Regions from separate parts of the Micromonospora sp. NPDC005173 genome, predicted to be linked through region 2. Evidence: riboswitches for the same ligand, from Rfam matches in the RefSeq annotation. Region 2 holds a riboswitch; the other holds the start of a gene.
What was found. Region 2 has a riboswitch for S-adenosylmethionine ahead of thrC (threonine synthase). Riboswitches for the same ligand answer to the same signal wherever they lie in the genome.
Positions count from the first base shown of each region.

Region 1 (4,409 bases), on a different contig from region 2:
CACCCGTGGTGGAAGGTGATGTGCCTGACCGGCGTCGACTACTTCTCGACCCTGGGCTACCAGCCGGGCATCGCGGCACTGGCCGCCGGGGCGCTCTCGCCGGTGGCGACCCTGGTGCTGGTGCTGGTGACCCTGCTGGGCGCGCTGCCGATCTATCGGCGGGTGGCGGTGGAGAGCCCGCACGGCGAGGGATCGATCGCGATGCTGGTACGCCTGCTGAGCTACTGGCCGGGCAAGCTGCTGGTGTTGGTGCTACTCGGTTTCGTGGCCACCGACTTCATCATCACCATCACCCTCTCCGCCGCCGACGCGACCGCACACATCGACGAGAACCCGTTCTGGCCCGAAGGGCTCAGAGGGCAGAAAGTCCTGCTCACGCTGCTGCTCGTGGCGCTGCTGGGCGCGGTGTTCCTCAAGGGATTCACCGAGGCCATCGGGATCGCCGTCGTCCTGGTCGCGGTCTACCTGACGCTGAACGCGGTGGTGATCGCCGCCGCGCTGTGGCAGGTGGTGACGCACCCCAGCGCGGTCGGGGACTGGACCACCGCGCTGACCACCGGCCACGGCGACCCCTGGATGGTGGTCGGGCTGTCCCTGCTGGTCTTCCCGAAGCTGGCGCTGGGCCTGTCCGGCTTCGAGACCGGGGTGGCGGTGATGCCGAGCGTGCAGGGCGACCCGCAGGACACGGAGGATCGGCCACTGGGCCGGATCCGCGGCACGCGCCGGCTGCTCACCACCGCCGCGACGATCATGAGCGTTTTCCTGATCACCAGCAGCGTGACCACCACCGTGCTGATCCCGCCTGAGGCGTTCCAGCCGGATGGGCCGGCGAACGGCCGGGCGCTGGCCTACCTGGCGCACGAGTACCTCGGCGAGGTGTTCGGCACGGCCTACGACCTGTCCACCATCGGGATCCTCTGGTTCGCGGGCGCCTCGGCGATGGCCGGCCTGCTCAACCTCGTACCCCGCTACCTGCCCCGCTACGGCATGGCACCGACCTGGGCCCGGGCGGTCCGGCCGCTGGTGCTGGTCTTCACCGCGGTGGCTTTCCTGATCACCGTGGTCTTCGAGGCCAGCGTGGACGCGCAGGGCGGCGCGTACGCCACCGGGGTTCTGGTGTTGATCACCTCGGCGGCGACGGCCGTGACCCTCGCGGCACGGCGACGGCGCCAGCGCCGCCGCACGATCGCCTTCGGCATCATCACGGTGATCTTCGTCTACACCACCGCGGCGAACGTGGTGGAGCGCCCCGACGGCGTGAAGATCGCGGCCTGCTTCATCGGCGGGATCATCCTGGTCTCGCTGCTGTCACGGCTGAACCGCGCCTTCGAACTGCGGGTCCAACGGGTGGATTTGGACCCCGAGGCGGCCCGGATGATCGACGAGTGCGTCGGGCGCCGGATCCGGCTGATCGCGCACGAGCCGGCCAGCCGAGAGCCGGCGGAGTACCGCGACAAGCTGGCCCAGACCGTCGCGGACAACGACTTCCCGGCCGACAGCGACGTGATCTTCGTCGAGGTGACGGTCACCGACCCGTCCGACTTCGAGACCGAGCTGCTGGTGCGCGGCAGCGTGGTGCACGACAACTACCTGGTGCTCAGCCTGGCCAGCTCCGCGGTGCCCAACGCGCTGGCCGCCCTGCTGCTGGAGATCCGCGACCGGATCCAGCGGCGCCCGCACATCTACTTCGAGTGGACCGAGGGCAACCCGGGTGGCAACCTCCTGCGCTACCTGGCCTTCGGGCAGGGCGAGATCGCCCCGGTCACCCGCGAGATCCTGCGCCGCCAGGAGCCCGACCGGAGCCGCCGGCCGCACGTGCACGCCGGTTGACCCGGCGGTCCGGTGGTCGTCGCGGAGGGTGAGCGTGGTCATAGCGGCTGGACGATCCGCCGGTTCCGGCTGCTAGCCTCTGGACAGGTCATGAGCGCCAGCGCGAAGCCCCGGCTCGCTGGCCGGCAACCCTCCTCCGCGGTGGGGTGCCCCGGGTGAAGACCAGGCACCGGCAAAGACGTCGGTGCAAGCGTGGCCTGGCACCCAGGTCAGCACAGACCTGGGAGAACCATGCGCATCCTCAGCACCGCCCCACCGACCGACGCCGCGGATTCCCGCGCCGGTTGGCTTCCGCCGGCACTGACCCGGCGGCGGCACGTGGACATGATGCGGGTGTGCAGCGCCGCCTGTCGCTGCCGCGCCGCGCACTAGCGCACCCCTCTTTCCCGAACCCACCCCAGCGGTACGCCCATCGGGCGCACCGTCGGCGGCGCACGCCTGTGCCCGCCGCTGCGCAACCTTCGGAGACACCCGTGCGAATTCTTCCTGCCCTGACCCGCGCCGCTGCCCTCGGCGCGGCCACGATCCTGGCCGCCACCGCGCTGACCGCCTGCGGCGACGACACGTCGTCCGACGCCACCGCCAACCCGTACGGCCTGTCGCAGCCGGGCGTGCTGCGCGCCGGCACGCTGACCGACGCCCCTCCGAACGTGTACCTCAAGGACGGCAAGTTCACCGGGTTCGACAACGACCTGCTGGCCGCGGTGGCCGGCAAGCTCGGCCTGAAGGTCGAGTTCGTCGGCACCGACTTCTCCGCGCTGCTCTCCCAGGTGAACAACCGCAAGTTCGACGTCGGCAGCTCCTCGATCACCATCACCGAGGCGCGGAAGAAGACGGTCGACTTCGGCAACGGCTACGACTTCGGCTACTTCGGCCTGGACGTCCCGGCCGGCTCGCCGATCACCAGCTTCGACCAGCTCGCCGGCAAGCGGGTCGTGGTGGTCCAGGGCACCGTCCAGGACGACTACGCCACCGGCAAGCAGCTCGACCCGGTCCGGGTGCCGGACTACAACGGCGCGATCAACCAGCTCAAGGCGGGCACCGCCGACGCGTGGATCGCCCCGGCGGAGATCGGCGAGAAGTCGGCCGCCGACAGCAACGGCAAGATCACCGTGGCGGCCAAGCAGCTCAGCCCGGCGCCGACCGCGTACGCGGTCGCCAAGGGCAGCGACAAGCTCCGCGAGGCGCTGAACAAGGGCCTCGACGAGGTGATCGCGGACGGCACCTGGAGCCGGTTGCAGGCGCAGTACTACCCGGGCCGGCCGGTTCCGGAGGACTTCCGACCGGGCAGCGGCACGGTGACCGTGCCGTCGGCGTCGGCGTCCGCGTCGACCGCGTCCTGAGGCATACCCGGTGACGAGCGAGCAGGGCGGTAGGAGAGGCGACCAATGGATCCGTTGAGCACCCTGTGGGAGACCTTCTTCGACTGGGACGCGATGCGCGAGGCGCTACCCGAGATGCTGACTGTCGGGTTGCCCAACACGCTGATCCTGGCGGTCTCCGCCGCCCTGCTCGGCTCGGTGCTGGGCCTGCTGCTGGCCGTCGCCGGCATCTCCCGTACCCGGTGGCTGCGCTGGCCGGCGCGGGTCTACACCGACGTGTTCCGGGGGCTGCCGGCCGCGGCGACGATCCTCCTGATCGGCGTCGGGCTGGCGCCGCTGGGCATGGAGGTCTGGGGACCCGACCCGTACCCGCTGGGCATTCTGGCGCTGTCGCTGATCGCGGCGGCGTACATCGGGGAGATCTTCCGCTCCGGCATCCAGTCGGTGGAGGCCGCCCAATTGGAGGGCGCCCGGGCGCTCGGCTTCTCCTGGGCCGACTCGATGCGGCTGGTGATCATTCCGCAGGGCATCCGGCGGGTGCTGCCCGCCTGGGTGAACCAGCTCATCGCGCTGATCAAGGACTCCAGCCTGGTCTACTTCCTCGGACTGGTGGCCAGCCAGCGGGAGCTGTTCCGGATCGGGCAGGACTACGCGGCCACCACCGGCAACGAGTCCGCGCTGCTGCTGGCCGGGCTCTTCTACCTGGCGTTGACCGTGCCGCTGACGCACGTGGTCAACTGGATCGACCGGCGGCTGCGCCACGGCCGGCCGGCCACCGCGCCGGCCGACGATGACGAGGACGACACCGAGTCGGCGCTGGCCGGCACGACCGAAGGGGACCGGCGATGACCACCGGCACGACCACCTCGGTCAGCCTCGACGTAAGCGACGTGCACCTCGCCTTCGGACCGAACCGGGTGCTGCGCGGCGTCGACCTGGCCGTGCCACGCGGCGCGACGGCCTGCGTGATCGGCCCGTCCGGGTCGGGCAAGTCCACCCTGCTGCGGACGATCAACCGGCTGATCGAGCCGGACCGCGGCGACGTGCTGCTGGACGGGCGCAGCGTGCTGCGCGACGATCCGGACGCGCTGCGGCAGCGGGTGGGCATGGTCTTCCAACAGTTCAACCTCTTCCCGCACATGAGCGTGCTGCGCAACGTCACCCTGGCGCTGCGTCGGCTGCGCAAGCTCGACGAGGACGAGGCGGTGGCGGTCGCCCGGGCACAGCTGGAGCTGGTGGGGCTGGCCGGCAAGGCCG
Region 1 covers NZ_JBEXIK010000014.1:106,174-110,582, forward strand. Annotated here, with positions in the region: gene ABZV00_RS18125 (amino acid transporter) at 1-1,830, shown strand, start outside; SAM riboswitch class IV at 1,917-2,029, shown strand; gene ABZV00_RS18130 (ABC transporter substrate-binding protein) at 2,304-3,173, shown strand; gene ABZV00_RS18135 (amino acid ABC transporter permease) at 3,219-4,001, shown strand; gene ABZV00_RS18140 (amino acid ABC transporter ATP-binding protein) at 3,998-4,409, shown strand, end outside.
Region 1: another riboswitch for S-adenosylmethionine. It lies ahead of ABZV00_RS18130 (ABC transporter substrate-binding protein); the one in region 2 lies ahead of thrC (threonine synthase).

Region 2 (4,409 bases):
CCGGTTCTGCCGGGCTGGCTGCTCTGCTGGGGCGGCTGCTCTGCCGCCGTTCCCTCTCGGCACGGACCTGACGAGGGCTTTCGGGTGCCTCTGGAGCTGAATCGTTGGGGACATCGCTCGTCCGCGTGTAGCGGCCGGCGGTCATTGACCCGGCACACAGCCGGCATGCTGAGGCAAGCGCACAATCCGGCATCCAGCGGTGGTAACGCCGACGTCCAACCCCGCCCCATATCTGGGGCAGCTCGACAGGGCGTGCAGGCAGTCCGTTACTCCCGACCGCCGGGCTCGTCAGCCCGCCGTCACGTCGCGTCGCCAGCGGTGCCGGCCGCTCTCAGGCTGGCTCGGGGCGGCTCGGGGCGGCGCGGCTCGGGGCGGGCGGGGCGGGGGTGAGGACGGCGTTCAGGAGGCCGGGGTAGAGGCGCTCCAGCTCGTCTCGCCGGAGGCGGACGTAGCGGCTGGTGCCGGCGGCTCGGGTGCGGGTCAGGCCGGCCTCGCGCAGCACCTTGAGGTGGTGGCTGCGGGTCGCCTTGGAGACGCCGAACTCGAAGGTGTTGCAGGCGAACTCGCCGCCCTCGGCGAGCGCCCGGACGATCTGTAGCCGCACGTCGTCGGCGAGTGCGGCCAGCACAGTGGTGACCGGTACGGCGGTCAGGTCGGGTTCGTGCGGCTCCATGTGACCAGTGTAACCGTTGTTCGACAATCGTCGAACAAGTCCCTAGGGTCGGTGTCGTTGGTTCGACGATTCTCGAACATTGGAGCTGACGATGCGTCCCCGTTCCGCCGCCTATCCGCTTCTCGCCGTGCTCAGCTGGGGAGTGATGTTCCCGGTCCTGGCCAGTGCGCTGACCCGGGTTGATCCGCTCAACCTGACCACCGCTCGCTACCTGCTGGCCGCCCTCATCCTGGTCGCCATCCTGCTGCTCCGCGAGGGTGCCGGTGCGCTGCGGCTCGGCGGTCGGGCCGTCGAGGTGGCGGTGCTCGGTGTGGTCGGCTTCGCCGGCTTCAACGTGCTCACCAACCTGGCGCTCGAGCACGCCGCCCCGCAGCAGATCGCCCTCTTCGTGGCCACCACCCCGGTGATCACCCAACTGGTCCGCTGGGCTCGCGACGGCGTACGCCCGAAGCCCCTCCTGCTGGCCCTCTCCCTGGTGGCGCTCCTCGGCGTCGGCCTGGTGATCACCCGCGGGAGCCTGACCGGGCTCGGTCAGTTCGGCCTCGGCGGGCTGATGATGATCGGCGCGGTGCTCGGCTGGGCGATCTACACCCACGGCGCCAGCCAGTTCGGCACCTGGTCGCCGCTGCGGTACACCACGCTGACCGCGCTCGCCGGCACGGCCGCCATGCTCGCCGCGAGCGTGCTCGCCGACGGAATCGGATGGCAGCACGCGCCGGCCGCCGCCGACCTCGTGGCGGTCGCCCCGCAGTTGGCGTACGCCGTGATCATGGGCGCGGTGATCGCGGTGCTGGCCTGGAACACCGGCGTGCAGCGGCTCGGAGCCGCCAATGCCGCCCTGTTCATGAACCTGGTGCCGGTGACCACCTTCACGGTGCAGATCGTCCGCGGCTACCGGCCGGAGCCGATCGAGCTGGTCGGGGCCGCGATCACCATCGCCGCCTTGATCGCCGCGAACCTCGCCACCCGGGCCCGGACCGTGACCCCGTCGCTGCCCCAACCGACTGCGGTGACCGATCCGGTCGCGGTGGTCGACCCGGTGGCGGTGGCCAACCGCTGACCCACCCACTGGGATCTGCGGTGGAGGCGGCGCCCGGCGTTGCCTAGACTCGACGGCACAACTGAATACCTCATCCAGAGGGGCTGAGGGATACGGCCCGACGACGCCCCGGCAACCACCCCGCGCGCTCACCGCTGAGCGACCCGCGGGGCAGGTGCCAATTCCGTCCCCGCCGCACCGTGCGGTGTGGGGAAAGATGAGAGGACTCCTCGACATGACGTCGACGCTCGCCACCCCTGGCATCGACACCTCCTCCAGCCCCGCCCGAGCCCTGGTGTGCCGTGCCTGTTCGGCCCGCTACCCGCTCGCCGCCCAGCACGCCTGTTACGAGTGTTTCGGCCCGCTGGAGGTCGACTACGACACCGCCGCCCTGGCCGCCGTCACCCGTGAGCAGATCGAGGCCGGCCCGAACAACATCTGGCGGTACGCCGCGCTGCTGCCCGCCGGTCAGGACCCGTCCACCCGGGTGACCCTCGACCCGGGGCTCACCCCGCTGGTGGCGGCCCCGCACCTGGCCGCCGAGCTGGGCATCACCGCACCGCTCTGGGTCAAGGACGACAGCGCCAACCCGACCCACTCGTTCAAGGACCGGGTCGTCTCGGTGGCGCTCACCGCCGCCCGCGCGCTCGGCTTCAGCCGGTTCGCCTGCGCCTCGACCGGCAACCTGGCCAACTCGGTGGCCGCGCACGCCGCCCGGGCCGGGGTGCCCTCGGTGGTCTTCATCCCCAGTGACCTGGAGCAGGGCAAGGTCATCACCACCGCGGTCTACGGCGGCGACCTGGTCGCCATCGACGGCTCGTACGACGACGTGAACCGCCTCTGCGGCGAGTTGGTGGAGACCGACGAGTTCGAGGACACGGCGTTCGTCAACGTCAACGTCCGGCCGTACTACGCGGAGGGCTCCAAGACCCTCGGCTACGAGGTGGCCGAGCAGCTCGGCTGGCGGATCCCGGCCCAGGTGGTCATCCCGATGGCCAGCGGCGAACTGCTCACCAAGATTGACAAGGCGTTCTCCGAGCTGGTCGAGATCGGGCTGGTCGAGGCGCCGGCCGGCGGCTGGAAGGTCTTCGGTGCCCAGTCCGCAGGCTGCAACCCGATCGCCACCGCTCTGCACGCCGATACCGACACGATCACCCCGGTCAAGCCCACCGGCATCGCCAAGTCGCTGAACATCGGCGACCCGGCCGCCGGCCTCTACGCCCTGGAGGCGGTCCGCCGCACCGACGGTTGGATGGAGTACGCCGACGACGACGAGATCCGCGCCGGCATCCGGCAGCTGGCCCGTACCACCGGCGTCTTCGCGGAGACCGCCGGCGGGGTCACCGTGGCGGTGCTGCGCAAGCTGGTCGAGTCCGGTCGGCTCGACCCGACGGCGGAGACCGTGGTGTTCAACACCGGTGAGGGGCTGAAGACCATCGACGCGGTAGCCGGCCAGGTCGGCCCGACCCACCACATCAAGCCGTCCCTCCGCGCGGCCCGCGACGCCGGCCTCCTGGGCTGATCACACCCCCCGCCCAGCCCCGCGCCGCGCCGGAGGGGTGGGGCTGGCAGGGTCGGGCGGGGGATAGGGGATCGCCCGGACGGGGGATCGGGCCGATCCGCCGGGTAACTGGCTTTTCGCAGTGAGTGTGGAAAACCCACCGCTCTGGACTTGACGGCAGGAACCGGACGGCGCAAGATGCTCCCTGCGGGAGGGCATTTCGCCGGAGACTTTTGAAGTTCTTGCGACCCAGCGCCGGAGGCGTTGTGCGAGTGTCCCTCCCGACCACGTTCGATCGGGCCAGCGAATATTCGCTGGCCCGATCGCTTTCCCGGGGTGCACGCTCGGCGGCATGAGCATCACCATCGCGTCGTTCGACGGCGCCGACCGAGCTTCGGTCGACGAGGCGTACCGGATCGGCGCGGCGGCCAACGACGCCGATCTCCCGGACTTCCCGCCCTTCTGCCGGCGTCGCTTCGACGCGTTCTTCCACACGCCGATGCCCGGCACCGAGACGCTCTGGGCGCTGGCCCGACTGGACGGCGTACCGGCCGGCTATGTCCAGCTGGACCTGCCGCAGCTCGACAACACCGAAAACGCCACCGCCGAGCTGGTGGTGCATCCCGAGCTGCGGCGGCGGGGCGTCGGTCGGGCACTGCACGAGCACGGGGTACGCCTGCTGCGCGAGCGCGGACGCAAGCGGGTGGTCGCGATGACCGTCTCGGCGCTGCCCGACGGGCCGGCCCGAACGGTGGCGGGTGACGCGTTCGCCGCCGCGACCGGAGCCCAGTCCGCGCTGGCCGAGGTGCGTCGCCGACTCGAGGTCGGCACCATCGACCGGGTCGCGCTGCGGGCGGCGCTGGCCGAGGCGCACGCCCTGGCCGAGGGCTACCGGTCGGTCTGCTGGCAGGGTGCGACCCCGCAGGAGTACGTGGCGGACGTCGCCTACCTGGACGGCAGGCTGCTCATGGACGCGCCCATGGGAGACGTGCAGTGGGAACCGGAGCAGGTGGACGCCGAGCGGATCCGCGGCACCGAACGGGCCCTGGACGCCCGGGGTCGGCGGCGCTACAACCTCGGGGTGCTGCACGAGGAGTCCGGCCGGCTGGTCGCCTGGACGCTGCTGGACGTGGGCGCCTCCGCCGACTGGCACGCGTTCCAACAGATCACCATCGTCGACCCGGCCCACCGGGGGC
Region 2 covers NZ_JBEXIK010000002.1:247,821-252,229, reverse strand. Annotated here, with positions in the region: gene ABZV00_RS04195 (metalloregulator ArsR/SmtB family transcription factor) at 332-673, opposite strand; gene ABZV00_RS04190 (DMT family transporter) at 765-1,733, shown strand; SAM riboswitch class I at 1,801-1,936, shown strand; gene thrC (threonine synthase) at 1,948-3,234, shown strand; gene ABZV00_RS04180 (GNAT family N-acetyltransferase) at 3,566-4,409, shown strand, end outside.